One region of the Nocardioides eburneiflavus genome, then DNA from elsewhere that is predicted to be linked to it. Evidence: riboswitches for the same ligand, from Rfam matches in the RefSeq annotation. Region 1 holds a riboswitch; the other holds the start of a gene.
What was found. A riboswitch is a leader RNA that binds a small molecule or an ion and turns the genes downstream of it on or off. The one in region 1 is predicted to bind thiamine pyrophosphate.

Region 1 (7,630 bases):
GCGGCGTACGTCCCGCAGGCTGAGCGGTCCGCTCGCACCCAGCTCGGCGGTCTGCGCCAGGTAGAGCTCGGCGCAGGCCAGCGCGTCCCCGAGGGCGTCGTGGGCAGCCGTGACCGGCAGCCCGTGGCGCTCCCGGGCCCTCCACAGGCGGAGGTCCCCGGGGCGGACCTCGCCCTGACGGGACAGCAGGCGCTGTTGGAGCTCGAGGGTGCACACGGCCGGCGGCAGGACCGGACGCTCGCCCACGGACCGGTGTGCCGCGTCGAGGAAGGCCAGCTCGAACGGGGCGTGGTGGGCGAGGAGCACGCGTCCCGCCAGGGCGCGTCGCAGCTCGGCCAGCACCTCCGCGAGCGGCCGGCCCTCCTCGAGGTCGTCGTGCGTCAGGCCGTGGATGGTGACCGCGTCGCCGGGGTCGTCGCGGCGTACGACGTGGCGCCGGCCGCCGGAGAGGACGATGCGCAGGCCGTCCACCGGCACCCATCCCACGGCGAGCACCTCGTCCCGGGCGGGGGAGAGCCCCGTGGTCTCGAGGTCCACCGCCAGGAGGGGCAGCCGGTCGAGCGGGGTCCGGTCGTCGGGCGTCACGTCAGCTCACGCACGGGGTAGTGCTGTGCGATGCCGCCCTGGGCGGCCCTGATGACGCCGAACGCCGCCCTGAGGTGGCGCTGCTCGAAGTGGCTGAGCGTCGACGGGTCGACCCAGTTGTCGGCCGGCCTCCCGACGCGGACCCGATCGACCTGGTGCCGCAGCCGCAGGTGACCGAGGAACTCCCACGCGTCGCGCAGGTCGGCTCCCAGTGTCGGGCTGAGCCGTCCGGCCGCCACGGCGTCCTCGAGCCGAGCGAGGGTCGACACCTCCTCCGACCCGCACGCCAGCCCGTGCAGGCGAGCGATCTCGACGATGGTGTTGATGCCGCCCCGCTTCACGTCGAGCGTGTCGCGGTGCTCGCCGGACCGATGCACCACCAGGCCGCGGAAGAAGCCGAGCGGCGTGTGGTGCGACGCCGCGGCGGCGGCCAGGTGGGCGAGGAAGATCGGCGCGCCCCTGGCTGCCCGGCGCTGGTCGGCCACCAGCTCCGCGGTCAGGTCCGGGTCGCCGTACTGGTGGCGCAGGTCGAAGAACACGCTGGCCTCCAGGATCGCCTCCGGGCTGGGCGTGCCGACCCAGCGCGCCACGTGCCCGCGCCAGGTGTGGAGGGGCTGGCGCCACATCGGGTTCGTGGCCATCTTGTCGCCGCGGCACCGGGGGTAGCCGACGGTCTCCAGGCCGCGCGTGACGAGCTCGGCGAGCTCGGCGAACCAGGGCCCGTGCTCGTCGGACCGGTAGTCGTCGTGCAGCAGCAGCGCATGGTCCTGGTCGGGGGCGAGGGCCTGCTCGAACCGGGCCCGCGAGCCCAGGGTCAGCCAGGCGTACGGCACCGGCGGCGCACCGAGGCCGGCCTCGGCGAGCGCGATGACCTGCTGCTCGATCGCGTCCCCGACGGTGGTGACGACCCGGCCGGCGTCGTGGGCCGACGTGCCCTGCCGGACGAGCCCGACGACGACCCACGGCAGCCGGGCCGCCAGCTCCGCGACCGTGGCCACGTCGGGGGCCTTGGCGATGTCACCGACGAGGAAGACGGGATTCGCCTGCTGGAGCCGGAGGAGGTCGGTCGCCGTGATCACGCCGGCGGGTCGGCCGTCGTCGACCACGGGCAGGTGGTGGATGTTGCGTCGCACCATCTCGAGCAGGGCCTCCAGGGCCGGGGCGGCGGGGCGGGTGGTCGCCGGGTCCGGCGTCATCACCGTCGACACGGGGCTCTCCGGGTCCACCCCGGCCGCGAGGACCCGGGTGCGCAGGTCGCGGTCCGTCAGGATGCCGACGAGGACCTCGCCGTCGCTGACGAGCACCGAGGAGATGCGCTCGGCCGACATCGTCCGCGCAGCCTCCAGGACGGAGGCGTCGGCGCGGACGCTCACCGGTGCCCGGCCCACGAGGTCGCCCACCGTGCTGGACAGCACCGACCGCTCTGCGCCGGCCCCTTCCCGTCGCTGCCGGGCGACGGCCTCACGGAGCCGTCCGGCGCGGTGCTCGAAGAAGGAGGCGAAGTCGGCGTGCCGCTCGCGCAGCTGGTGGAACAGCTCGGCCGGGCAGGCCAGGACCAGGGTGTCCTCGATCGCGTGGACCGTGACCGGCTGCGGTGCCCCGGTCGCCAGTGCGGCGCCGCCGATGCAGGTGCCGGCAGCCCCCCGTTCGACGAGCTCGCCGTCGCGGTCGCGGAGCTCGACGGCACCCGACCTCACGACCAGCAGCTCGACGGGGGTGCTGCCCTCGGCGAGCACCACGGTGCCGCGGCGGTGGTAGCCGATGCTCAGCCGGGGCGGGACCGACTCGAGGACCGCAGCCGGGAGGGAGTCGAACGGTGCGTGGGACGCGAGGAAGTCCCGGATCTCCGCGAGCTCGACGTTGAGGGGCACTCCATCATCATGACTCCTCCCCGAGGTGCGGGTCGCCCAGGAGGTACTGGGTCAGCGGACCCTGGTGGTCGCGGTCGTGGTGGCGCACCGGCTCGGGGACCATGCGTCCCTCGGCGGCGTCCCAGAACCGGTCGACCCGGCGGGCGACAGCGCGCGCGAGGTGCCCGACCACGCCCTGGTGGGGGATCCAGGGGTGAGGTCGCGTGGGCGAGGCCAGCTCGGCGTGGTGGAGCAGCATGCCCAGGTCGCGGGGGTCGTCCGGCTCCGTCGCGAGCAGGGTCGCGGCGAGCCGTCGCTCCAGGTCGCGCACCCGGTCGAACTCGTGGCGCACGTCCTGCCAGATGGGTGGCCACGGCCGCCCGACGGCGAACGTGGAGCCGTACAGCTTGGCCTTCACCTGGGCGAGGGACTCCTCGTAGGAGCGGCTGGCGGCCAGGAACTCGTGCGCGAGGTCGTGGCCGCCGGGCAGGTGGCGGACGAGTGGCGCGATCGCGTCGACCATCGCGGCGTTGTGCCGGCTGGCCGCGGCCAGGAACGTGTCGATGGCGGTGTAGTGGTCGCGCGGGTGGCGCACGTCGGGTCGTGCGTCGGCGGCCAGGGCCAGGCGGTGCGCGAGGTCGTGGTGGATGCTCTCGAGGTCGTGGGCGAGGGTGATCACGGCGGTCATCTCCTTCGGAAGCCGTGTCACTCCAGTCTTGCTCGTCCCGGCCCCAGCGCAAGGCCTACGGGCGCACTGCTGCCCGCACCATCGGCACGTGCCTGATGCCGTCCTCGTCGAACGCGGGCCCGGTCACCTCGAAGCCGTACGCCGCGTAGAAGCCGGCCAGCCCGCTCTGGGCGTCGAGCCGGACCTCGCGGCCCCCGCACAGCGCCATCGCCTCGTCCATCAGCAGCGCCGCCAGTCCGCGCCCGCGCCCCGCCGGCGCCACCACGACCCGTCCGATCCGCGCCGCGTCCCCGTCGTCGAGCACGCGGAGGGTGCCGAGCACGGTGTCGTCGTCCAGCAGCACGACGTGGCGGGTGCCCTCCTCGAGGTCGCGGCCGTCGAGGTCGGGGTAGGGACAGTCCTGCTCCACGACGAACACCTGCTGCCGCAGCCGCCACACGTCGTACGCCGTGCGTGGCGCGAGCTCGTCGACGGTGGTCGTCAGCACGCGGACGTGGCGGAGGCTGGGCATGGGGCGAGCGTAGGGGCAGCGGGCACGGGGCTAGGCTGGTCCCACACGACAGGGGAGCACGCGCAGGCGTGCTGAGAGTGCGGACCAGCCGCAGACCCTCCGAACCTGATCCGGTTAGCACCGGCGCAAGGGAGTCCACATGAAGCACGTACGCGCACGCGCTGCCCTCCTCGCCACGGCGAGCCTGCTGCTGAGCAGCTGCAGCCTCGCCGGCGAGGGCGAGGGGCCGACCGCCACCGAGCCCTCGACCTCGACGGCGACTCCCGGGGAACCGGGGGAGGCAGGGGAGCCCGGCGGCACCGTCGTCCTCGCCACCCACGAGTCGTTCAACCTGCCCAAGAAGCTGGTGCGGTCGTTCGAGGACGAGACCGGCTACCGGCTCGAGGTCCGCGCGGCCGGCGACGCCGGCACGCTGGCCACCAAGCTCAGCCTCACCGCCGACAACCCGATCGCCGACGCGGCCTTCGGCATCGACAACACCTTCGCCTCGCGGCCGCTGGGCGAGGGCGCGTTCGCCGAGGTCGACACGACCGCGACCCCGCCGGAGGAGTACGCCCTGGCCGAGGGTGGCGACCGCCTCGTCCCGATCGACTCCGCCAGCGTCTGCGTCAACGTCGACACCGACTGGTTCGAGGCGGAGGGCATCACGCCCCCGGAGACGCTCGACGACCTCACCGACCCGGCGTACGCCGACCTGATGGTCACGCCCGGAGCGTCGACCAGCAGCCCCGGCATGGCGTTCTTCCTCGCCACCGTCGCGGCCCACGGCGACGACTGGCAGGACTACTGGACCGACCTGCTGGCCAACGGCGTCAAGGCCGTCGACGGGTGGGAGGACGCCTACTACGGCGACTTCACCGCCGGCTCCGAGCAGGGCACCCGCCCGATCGTGGTGTCGTACGACTCCTCCCCGGCCTTCACCGTCAGCGGAGGGCGCACCACCACCGCCGCCCTGCTCGACACCTGCTTCCGCCAGGTCGAGTATGCCGGCGTGCTCGCGGGTGCCGACAACCCCGAGGGCGCCGCGGCGCTGGTCGACTGGATGCTGACCGACGAGGTGCAGAGCGCGCTGCCGGACGCGATGTACGTCTTCCCGGTCATGCCGGGCGCGACCGTCCCCGACGACTGGGCCGAGTTCGCCCCGCAGCCCACCGACCCGTTCGAGGTCTCACCGGAGGAGATCGCCGCCAACCGCGAGCAGTGGCTGACCGAGTGGACCGACGTCATCTCGCGATGAGGCGGGTCCTCGCCCTCCTCGCGCTGGCCGCCGCGCCGGTGCTGGTGCTCGGGGTGCTCTTCGTCCTGCCGGTGACCGGCATGGTCGCCGAGGGGTTCGTCGTGGACGGCCGGTTCGCGCCGGGAGCGGTGCTCGACGTCCTCGCCCGGCCGCGCGTGCACCGGGTCGCGTGGTTCACCGTGTGGACCTCCGGCACCGCGACCCTGCTCGCCGTCGTGCTCGGCCTGCCCGCGGCGTACGCCCTGCACCGGCTGGCGCTGCCCGGCCGCGCCGCGGTGCGGGCCGCGCTGCTCGTGCCGTTCGTGCTGCCGACCGTCGTCGTGGGCGTCGCGTTCCGCCAGCTGCTGGGCGAGGGCGGCCCGCTCGGGTTCCTCGGCCTCGACGGCACCCCGGTCGCGATCGTCGCCGGGCTGGTGTTCTTCAACGTCGCCGTGGTCGTCCGCACCGTGGGCGTCGCGTGGGAGTCGCTCGACCCGCGCCCCGGGCAGGCGGCCGCTGCGCTGGGGGCGTCCCCGTGGCAGGTGCTGCGGACCGTCACCCTGCCGGCGCTGCGCCCCGCGATCGTCGGCGCCGCCAGCATCGTCTTCCTCTTCTGCGCGACGGCCTTCGGCGTCGTGCTCACCCTCGGCGGGGTCCGCTACGCGACCGTCGAGACCGAGATCTACCTGTTGACCACGACGATCTTCGACCTCCAGGCGGCAGCCGCCCTGTCGGTGCTGCAGATCGTCGTGGTCGTCGTCCTGCTGGCGCTCGCCGCGCGGCTGCGCGCGACCCCCGACCCGACGGCCCAGCGCACGGTGTCGCCGGTACGGGCCGTACGCCGCTCCGACGCACCCGTCGTCGTCGCCACGCTGCTGGTGCTCGGCGCGATGCTGCTGCCGATCCTGACGCTGGTGGTCGGCTCGCTCGCGGTCGGGGACGGCTGGGGCCTCGACAACTACCGCGCGCTCACGACCGTGGGCGACAACCAGGCGCTGCTGGTCCCGGTGACCGCCGCGCTGGCGACCAGCCTGCGCACCGCCGTCGACGCCACCTGGATGGCGCTGCTGGTGGGCGTCGTGGTGTCGGTGATCGTCACGCGGCGCTCGCACTCGGTCGCCGAGCGGCGGGTGCGCTCGACCCTCGACGGCTTCTTCATGCTGCCGCTCGGGGTCAGCGCGGTCACCCTCGGCTTCGGCTTCCTCATCACCCTCGACCGGCCGCCGCTCGACCTGCGCGACTCGCCCCTGCTGGTGCCGATGGCGCAGGCGCTCGTCGCGCTGCCGCTCGTCGTGCGCACCCTCGCCCCGGTGCTCGGCGGGATCGACGACCGTCAGCGGCAGGCCGCGGCCTCGCTCGGGGCGTCCGCGGGGCGCACCCTGCTCACCGTCGACCTGCCGGTCGTGTGGAAGCCGATGCTCGCCGCCAGCGGTTTCGCGTTCGCCGCCTCGCTGGGGGAGTTCGGTGCGACGTCCTTCCTCGCCCGCGACACCAGCCCGACGCTGCCCGTCGTGATCTTCCGGCTGATCGGTCACCCCGGCGAGATGAACTACGGCATGGCGCTCGCTGCGTCCGTCGTCCTCGCGGCCGCCACCGCCGTGGTGATGCTGGCCGTCGAGCGGCTGCGCGTGCCGGGTGTGGGAGCGTTCTAGGGCCATGCTCGAGCTCACCGACGTCACCGTGCGCTACGGCGACACCGCCGCCGTCGACGAGGTGTCCCTCGTCCTCGACCCCGGTCAGGTGCTCGCCGTCCTCGGACCCTCCGGCTGCGGCAAGTCCACCCTGCTGCGCGCCGTGGCCGGGCTCGAGCCGCTCACGGCGGGCTCGGTCGCGTGGGCCGGCGCCGACCTCGCCGGCGTGCCGACCCACAAGCGCGGCTTCGCACTGATGTTCCAGGACGGCCAGCTCTTCGCCCACCTCACCGTCGCCCGCAACGTGGCGTACGCCCTGCGGCTGCGGCGTACACCCTCGGCGCGGGTCGCGGCCCGGGTGCGCGAGCTGCTCGAGCTGGTCGGGCTCACCGGCTACGACGACCGGCTGCCCGGCACCCTCTCCGGCGGCGAGCGGCAGCGGGTCGCGCTGGCCCGGGCGCTCGCCGTGGAGCCGCGGCTGATCCTGCTCGACGAGCCGCTGTCGGCCCTCGACGCCACGCTGCGTGAGCGGCTGGCCGGCGACCTGCGCTCGATCCTGCACGCGGCGGGGACGACGGCGCTGCTGGTGACCCACGACCACGAGGAGGCGTTCGCGCTCGCCGACCGGCTCGCGGTGATGCGTGGCGGGCGCGTGGTCCAGCAGGGGGCGATCGACGAGGTCTGGCGCGAGCCGGTCGACGAGGAGACCGCCCTGTTCCTGGGCTATGCCCGCGTGGTGCGCGGGGACGCCGCAGCGCGGGTGCTGTCGGCCGCCGACCTGCCGCCGGCGTACGCCGTGGCGCTGCGCCGCTCCGCCCTGGTGGTCGACCCGGCCGGTGGGCTCCGCGCGGTCGTGGAGTCGGCGCGGGTGACGCCCGAGGTGGTCCGGCTGGTGGTGGAGGCCGACGGCGTCGGCGCGGTCGACGCCGTGGCGCCGCTGGGCAGTCGCGTGTCGCCCGGCGACGAGGTCGCGCTGCGGGTCGACGTGACGAGGCTCGCGGTCCTGTCGATCGCGGCCGGGGGTTGACCCGTCCCTACACTGACGTCCGTGTACAGACCGGCCTATGCCCTGCTCGTGGGAGTCGCTGCGGTCATGGGTGTGCTGGCGCTGGCCGCGTCGTTCACCCTCGACCGACCGCTCGTGGACCC
Region 2 (7,630 bases), 130 kb from region 1:
CGAGCTCGGGCGCCGGTGCGTCGTGGCCCGTGAGGGTGCGGGCCTCGTCGAGGTTGGGGGTGGCGACCAGCGCGGCCGGGAGGAGGTGCTCGACGTACGCCGCCGCGACGCCGGCGTCGCCGAGCACCGCGCCGCTGGTGGCGGCGAGGACCGGGTCCACCACGATCCGGAGGTGGCGGAGGCGGTCGGCGACCAGGCGGACGACGGCGGGGGTGCCGAGCATGCCGGTCTTCACGACCGCGACCGGGAGGTCGCCGAGGACCGCGCCGACCTGCTGCGCGACGACCCGGACGGGCACCTCGTGGACCGCCTGGACGCCGGTGGTGTCCTGCGCGGTCACCGCGGTGACCGCGCACGCGGCGTGGCAGCCGAGGTGCCCGATCGTCGCGAGGTCGGCGGCCAGTCCGGCGGCCCCGCCGCTGTCGGTGCCGGCGACGGCGAGCACCACGGGCGGGGTCAGCACCCGGGGTCCCTGCGGCGTTGTTCGGGGGAGCGCAGCGGAGGAGAAGAACGTCGTGGGGTGTTCGGCAGCTCCCGCAGCAGGGCGGCGACGACGGCGGCCGGGTCCTCGGCCCGCATGACCGCTCCCATGACCGCGACGCCGTGGGCACCGGCCGCGACGGCAGCCGCCGCGTTGGTCGCGTCGATCCCGGCCAGGGCGAGCACTGGCAGCGCGTGCCCGGCCCAGGCGGAGGCGGGGAGCGCGGGGCCGTGGCCCGGCTTGCTGGCGCTGACGGCGTACGGCGAGAGGGTCGTCCAGGACGCGCCCTGCCCGGCGGCACGGGCGACGTCGGCGCGGGAGTGGCACGACCTGCCCCAGCAGCCGTCGGCCGGTGCGGGCTGGTGGGCCGCGAGGTGCAGGCCGTGGGCGCAGTCGTCGGGGATCCGTGACGAGACCACGGTGAGGCCGTCGATCGCCGCGAGGGTGCTGAGGAGGGCGTGCCGCTGACCGGGTTCGAGGTCGTGCTCGCGGACCACCACGGCGCGCAGGCCGGCGTCGACGCACTCCCGCACGGTGCGGACGAGCCCGCGGCCGAGCCGGAGCTGGGACCGGTCGGTCAGCAGCACCAGCCGCGGGATCACGCGATCCTCCCCTCGAGCGGACTGGCCGAGCGGGCCGTGGTGCGCCGCGGGATCCGGCCGGCGCCACGGGCCGCGGTGCCCGACTCGACGGCCAGGCGGAGGGCGCGCGCCATCGCCACAGGGTCCACCGCCCGCGTCACCGCGGTGGCGGCGAGGACCGCGTCGCAGCCGAGCTCCATCGCGCGCGCCGCGTCGGAGGCGGAGCCGATCCCGGCGTCGAGGACGACCGGCACGTCGACTGCAGCGACGACGGCCTCGATCGCGTACGGGTCGAGGATGCCCAGCCCGGACCCGATCGGGGACCCGAGGGGCATCACCGCCGCGCAGCCGGCGTCGGCGAGACGGCGGGCGAGGACCGGGTCGGCCGTCGTGTACGGCAGCACGGTGAAGCCCCGCCCGACGAGCTCGGCCGCGGCCTCGAGCAGCTCGACGGCGTCGGGCAGGAGGCTGGTCTCGTCGCCGATCACCTCGAGCTTCACCCAGTCGGTGCCCAGCGCCTCACGCGCCAGCTCGGCGGTCGTCACCGCCTCGCGCGCCGAGAGGCAGCCGGCCGTGTTGGGCAGGACGGGGACCCCGGCCTCGCGCACCAGGGCCAGCAGCCCGCCGGGGGCGGAGCTCGACGTACGCCGCACGCTGACCGTCACCAGTCCGGGCCGCGCAGCCTCCAGCACGGGCTGGACGAGGTCGGGGCGGGGGAGCCCGCCCGTGCCGAGAAGGAGCCGCGAGGACAGAGGTCGGCCGGCGATCACCAGGTCGCTCGTCGGGGCGGTCATCCGCCGGCCACCGCCGTCACCACGTCGACGACGTCGCCGTCGACCAGCAGCCGGGTGCCGTGCTCGCTGCGCGGGACGACCTCGTGGTTGACCGCGACGGCTTGGCCGTCGGGGAGGGGTCCGACGAGGTCGAGCAGGGTGACGGCGTCGGTGTCGCGGGCGACGCCGTTGAGGGTCAGGTGCACTGCGGTCCTCCTGGGTCGAGCAGCCGTCGCGGGTCGACGGCGGGATCGGGGTCGGCGCCCTCGACCGCGTCGGCGAGGAGCCGCGCGGTGAGGGGAGCGAGGAGCACGCCGTGGCGGAAGTGCCCGGCGGCGAGGAAGGTCCGGGGGTCAGGGGTGGGGCCGACGAGCGGCAGGTGGTCCGCCGTCGCCGGGCGGTCGCGGGCGTCGCAGCCCAGCACCTCCGCGCGGTCGAGCGACGGCAGCAGGACTCGGGCGGCCCGCAGCAGCCGCAGCACGCCGCCGGCCGTCGGCACCGGACCCGCGTCGTGCTCCTCGACCGTCGCGCCGACGACCACCTCGCCGCCGGCGCGTGGCACCACGTAGACCGGCTCGCCAGCCACCCAGCCCCGCACGACGTGACGCGGCGGGTCATCGGTCCGCAGCCGCACGACCTCGCCGCGCACGCCTCGCACCAGCCCCGTCCAGGGCGCCGGGAGGCGGGAGCCGGTGGCGACGACGACGGCGTCCGCGGCGGTGAGCGGGGGACGGGCGTGGACCCGCTCACGCAGCCGGCGGAGGAGAGCGGCGACCACGGCCCGCGGGTCGACGGCGCGGTCGTCGAGCACCAGTCCTCCGGCGACCCGCCCCAGCGCAGGCTCGAGCCGACGCACCTGGGCCGACGTCAGCACGGCGGCGTCGACGCCCAGAGTTCCCAGCACCTCGGCCTGTTCCTCGACGTCGAGCCGGTCCGCCGCATCGTGGCCCACCACGAGGGTCCCGTGGTCGTGCAGCGGCACGCCCAGCCGCGCGGCGTACGCCGGCCACAGGCGGGCGCTCGCGGCGCCGAGCCGGTGGACGTCGGGCTCGCCGTGCCAGGCCTCCCCGCCGGGCGAGAGCATCCCGGCCGCGACGGCCGACGCACCGCTGCCGGGTGCGGGGTCGACGACCGCGACGTCGTGGCCGCGGGCGACGAGCTCGTCGGCGCAAGCGAGCCCGACGATGCCGGCGCCGAGGACGTGCACGCGCATCAGCCGAGCTCCCGCACCAGCTCCTTCGCCACTGCCACGGGATCGGGTTCGCGCCAGATCGCGCCCAGGACCGCGACGCCGTGCGCACCCGCGTCGAGGACCGGAGCCACCCGGCCGGCGTCGATGCCGCCGATGGCCACCAGCGGCAGCACGCCGCAGGCGGCCGCCACCGCGCCCGGTCCCAGCGGGTCCGGCAGGCCCGACTTGCTCGAGGTCGCGAAGACCGGGCCGAAGCCGGCGTACGCCGCCCCGGCCGCCGCGGCGCGCTCGACGTCCGACCGGTCGCGACAGGTCGCGCCGACCAGCAGGTGCGGCGCCGCCCGCGTCGCGAGCCCGACGGGGAGGTCGTCGGCGCCGAGGTGCACGCCGTCGGCCCCGGTGGCGAGCGCCACGTCGAGCCGGTCGTCGACCACCACCGTCGCTCCGGCGGGGCGTACGGCCGCCTGCACGACGCGGGTCAGCTCGACGAGCTCGCGGGTGGTGACGTCCTTGTCGCGGACCTGGAAGCCGTCGACCCCCGCCTCGGCGAGGTCGGACAGCAGCGACAGGTCGTCTCTCGAGGAGACCAGGCAGAAGATGCGTGGCAGAGCCATGTGGAACTCACTTCCTTCGCCGGCATGACCCGGATCAGGTACGACGGTCGGAGCGGTTCCAGCTCCCTCTCAGCCCGCTTCCGCGGACTCCCGTGTGGACGGCAGTGACGCTAGCAGAGGCTGCACGGGGGCCGTTTCCAGGGCACGGGTCCTCGACCTCGATGGGGCCCTTCTCCTTTCCGCCGATCGGCGGAAAGGCGAGGCGCCCGGGTCTCGGCCGGGTTCCAACACTCTCGTTTCTCCTCGCGGAACCGACGTCCTCAGGTAGACATCCGTTCGCCGGTCGCGACTCGCGCGACCATGTCGAGTGGGGGACTCCGCTGTGCTTGCGCGCGCCAAAGTTGTGAACCGGGCAGTACGACGAGGGGCAGCGCGGAGGCGGCTCGCCGCCGTGCTGGTGGTGGGAGTGCTCGCCGGGGCGTCCGCGTGCAGCCCCGACGTGTCGGAGAGCGACGCTCGAGACGGAGGGCCCGCCGCAGGCGCGGCGAGCACGCCCCCATCACCCGAGCCCGAGGCTCCGGTCCTGTCGGCAGGGGAGTGGAAGGTCAGGAAGGTCGTCATCGAGGACCGCGTCGACGGTCTCAAGGGGCCTGGAGCCGGCGAGGAGGTCCGCGACCTGATGCTGCGGATCGCGCGGGACCACACCTTCAACGAGCGGAGCTTCGTCCACGACGGCAAGAAGGGACGCGCCGAGTCGACGCGGTGGATGCTGTCGGCCCGCAGGGACATGACCGCCGACGCGGCCCGCGACTGGACGAGCACCGTGAAGACCTACTTCCGGGAGAAGAAGGCCGACGGCACTGAGGCGTGGAACGACATGATGTCCTGGACCACGTACGGGATGTACGACAAGGCCATGCGGCCCACCGACCCGACGGTGCCGCTGATGTTCGACCGGACCGTCAAGAGCCTGGACATCGACCTGTCCACCGATGGTCGGGTCTGGGTGACCATGAAGACCGGCGCCAGGTTCAACTTCGTCAACAAGGGCACGCCCGCGGTCAGTCGTGCAGACCGAACGCAGGAGTTCTGGCTCAAGGAGGTCGACGGCCAGTGGAAGGTCGACGGCTGGAACGGCACCGTCGAGTTCGCCCTCGAGAAGGACTGACCCGAACGACTCGTCCCTCGCCCTAGGATGCGCGCATGGGGGACAACGGCAGCCGTCGAGGAGCAGGCAGGTCGCCGAGCATGGCGCAGGTAGCCGCGGTCGCTGGCGTCTCGCACCAGACGGTGTCGCGCGTGCTCAACGACGCCTCGCTGGTCAAGGAGGAGACGCGCCTGCGGGTGCTCGCCGCGATCGAGGAGCTCGGCTACCGGCGCAACTTCGCGGCGCGGCTCCTCGCCACCAACCGGTCCCGCCGCATCGGCATGGTCACCGCGCACCTCGGCCTGCACGGGCCGAGCATGATCGCGCTGGGCGTGCAGGAGGCGGGCTACGCCGAGGGCTGGGACGTCTCGCTCGTCGGGCTGCCCGAGTTCTCCGCCGAGATGCTCGACAACGCCGTCGAGCGGCTGCTCGACCAGGCCGTCGAGGCGATCGTCGTCGCGGTCGCGCACCGCGAGGCCGCCGAGATGACGCAGTCCCTCCAGCTCTCCATCCCCATCGTGACGGTGCAGGGCGTCGTGGCCGGGACGCCCCTGTCCGCGGGCATCGACCAGCAGGCGGGCGCCGAGCTCGCCGTGGGCCACCTGCTCGACCTCGGCCACCGCCACGTCGCCCACGTCGCCGGCCCGGCCGACTGGGTGGAGGCCGAGCAGCGCCGGGCCGGCTGGCGCCGCGCGCACGAGGAGCGCGGGCTGCTGCCGGGCCCCGAGCTCGAGGGCGACTGGTCACCGGAGAGCGGCCACCGCGCGGGGCTCCTCATCGCCGACGACCCCGACGTCACGGCGGTCTTCGCCGGCAACGACCCGATGGCGCTCGGTCTCCTCAACGCCCTCCACGAGCGCGGTCGCCGGGTGCCCGACGACGTGAGCGTCGTGGGCTTCGACGACGTGCCGGAGTCGGCCTACTACTGGCCGGCGCTCACCACGGTCTCCCAGGACTTCGCCGAGCTCGGCCGCCGGGCCCTGAGCCTGGCGCTCGGCGCCGTGCGCGGTGAGGACGAGGCCACGCTCGACCCGATCATGCCGACGCTGACGGTCCGCCGGTCCACCGCCGCCCGCCCTCAACCGCCCGGGTAGGCCGCCAGCAACGCACCGGCCGACAGGCCGTGGAGGCGCTCCAGCCGCTCGCGCGAACGCCTGCTCGGCACCCCGGCGAGGGCGGCCACCCGCGCGACCGGCACGCGGTACGCCGCCGCAGCCGCCGCAGCGGCGGCACCGGTCCGCGCGCGACGGGCGGGGGAGAGGAGCGCAGCACCGGGACGAGGACGGGGGGCGAGGTGCCGAGCAGCGACGCCAGCCCGGGCAGGTGGTCGCCGGGGATCCGGACGCGGCCTGACTCCCAGTTGTAGACCGTCGACTCGCGCACGCCGAGGTGCTGCGCGATGCGCCTGACCGGCAGCCCGGCGCCGCGCCGCAGCGGGCGCAGGCCGTGGCCGCGTACGTCCGGGGCGAGCGTCTCCATCACGGCTCCTGCCTCGTGCCCGTTCTGGGTGAACGTTCACATCTGGTGTGAGAGATTCTGTTGAGAAGGCTTGACGAGCGGAATGTTAGCGCTCACACTCGTGGCACGTGACACCGGTCACACGGGCGAGACAGCCCCTTTGATGTGGAGGAAAGACAGTGGTGAAGAAGACCCTGGTCGCCGCAACGGCGATCTCTCTGAGCACCTTCGCTCTCACCAGCTGCGGCAGCAGCAACGCCGAGTCGGGCTCCGGCGGCGACGACGACGGCACGATCACGATGGGCTTCGCGCAGGTCGGCGCGGAGAGCGGCTGGCGCACGGCCAACACGAAGTCCATCCAGGAGACGGCTGAGGCCGAGGGCATCGACCTCAAGTTCACCGACGCCCAGGGCAAGCAGGAGAACCAGATCCAGGCGATCCGCTCCTACATCCAGCAGAAGGTCGACGTCATCGCCTTCAGCCCGGTGGTGGAGACCGGCTTCGACGCCGTCCTCCAGGAGGCCAAGGCGGCCGGCATCCCGGTCATCCTCACCGACCGCGCGGTCGACGTGGAGGACACCTCCCTCTACGAGACCTTCCTCGGCTCCGACTTCGTCCTCGAGGGCGAGAAGGCCGGCGAGTGGCTCGTCGAGAACGCCAAGGAGGCCGACGTCGACGGTGACGGCACCGTCAACGTGGTCCAGCTCGAGGGCACCACCGGTGCCGCTCCCGCGATCGACCGCGCAGAGGGCTTCGCCGACAAGATCGCCGCGGACGACACCATCGAGGTCACCGCGTCGCAGACCGGCGACTTCACCCGCGACGGCGGCAAGCAGGTCATGGAGTCCTTCCTGCAGTCCGACGACTCGATCGACGTGGTCTTCGCCCACAACGACGACATGGGCCTGGGTGCCATCGAGGCCATCGAGGCCGCCGGCCTCGAGCCCGGCAAGGACATCCAGATCATCACGATCGACGCGGTCAAGGACGGCATGCAGGCCCTCGCCGACGGCAAGATCAACTACATCGTCGAGTGCAACCCGCTGCTCGGTCCCCAGCTGATGGACCTGGCCAAGAAGGTCCTCGACGGCGAGGAGGTCCCCGAGCGCGTCGTGACCGAGGAGAGCGCCTTCACCCAGGAGCAGGCCAAGGAGGTCCTGCCCGACCGGCAGTACTGATCCACGGATCAGCCGCACCCCCGGGCCGCACCCCGGGGGTGCGGCCTCGGGAGCACGGCACCACCCAGAGAGGAACGAGATGACCCAGATGAGGACGCAGCCCGACACCGTCGCCCGGCCCGAGGCGCAGGCGCAGCCGGTGATCGAGATGCGCGACATCTCCATCACCTTCGGAGCCGTGCGCGCCCTCGACGGCGTCTCGGTGCGGCTGTTCCCCGGCGAGGTGCACGCCCTCATGGGCGAGAACGGCGCCGGCAAGTCGACCC

Region 2: another riboswitch for thiamine pyrophosphate. It lies ahead of thiE (thiamine phosphate synthase); the one in region 1 lies ahead of EXE59_RS01490 (thiamine ABC transporter substrate-binding protein).

Annotation. Positions count from the first base shown of each region.
Region 1 covers NZ_SRRO01000001.1:305,556-313,185, reverse strand. Annotated here, with positions in the region: gene EXE59_RS01510 (exonuclease domain-containing protein) at 1-585, opposite strand, end outside; gene EXE59_RS01505 (putative nucleotidyltransferase substrate binding domain-containing protein) at 582-2,456, opposite strand; gene EXE59_RS01500 (hypothetical protein) at 2,464-3,123, opposite strand; gene EXE59_RS01495 (GNAT family N-acetyltransferase) at 3,179-3,634, opposite strand; TPP riboswitch at 3,675-3,784, shown strand; gene EXE59_RS01490 (thiamine ABC transporter substrate-binding protein) at 3,774-4,871, shown strand; gene EXE59_RS01485 (ABC transporter permease) at 4,868-6,502, shown strand; gene EXE59_RS01480 (ABC transporter ATP-binding protein) at 6,507-7,508, shown strand; gene EXE59_RS01475 (phosphatase PAP2 family protein) at 7,530-7,630, shown strand, end outside.
Region 2 covers NZ_SRRO01000001.1:431,183-438,812, reverse strand. Annotated here, with positions in the region: gene thiC (phosphomethylpyrimidine synthase ThiC) at 1-463, opposite strand, end outside; gene EXE59_RS02070 (thiamine phosphate synthase) at 457-1,083, opposite strand; gene EXE59_RS02065 (thiazole synthase) at 1,080-1,856, opposite strand; gene thiS (sulfur carrier protein ThiS) at 1,853-2,041, opposite strand; gene EXE59_RS02055 (FAD-dependent oxidoreductase) at 2,032-3,048, opposite strand; gene thiE (thiamine phosphate synthase) at 3,048-3,641, opposite strand; TPP riboswitch at 3,636-3,745, opposite strand; gene EXE59_RS02045 (hypothetical protein) at 4,033-4,749, shown strand; gene EXE59_RS02040 (LacI family DNA-binding transcriptional regulator) at 4,830-5,822, shown strand; partial or broken gene EXE59_RS25050 (helix-turn-helix domain-containing protein) at 6,022-6,207, opposite strand; gene EXE59_RS02030 (ABC transporter substrate-binding protein) at 6,369-7,364, shown strand; gene EXE59_RS02025 (sugar ABC transporter ATP-binding protein) at 7,444-7,630, shown strand, end outside.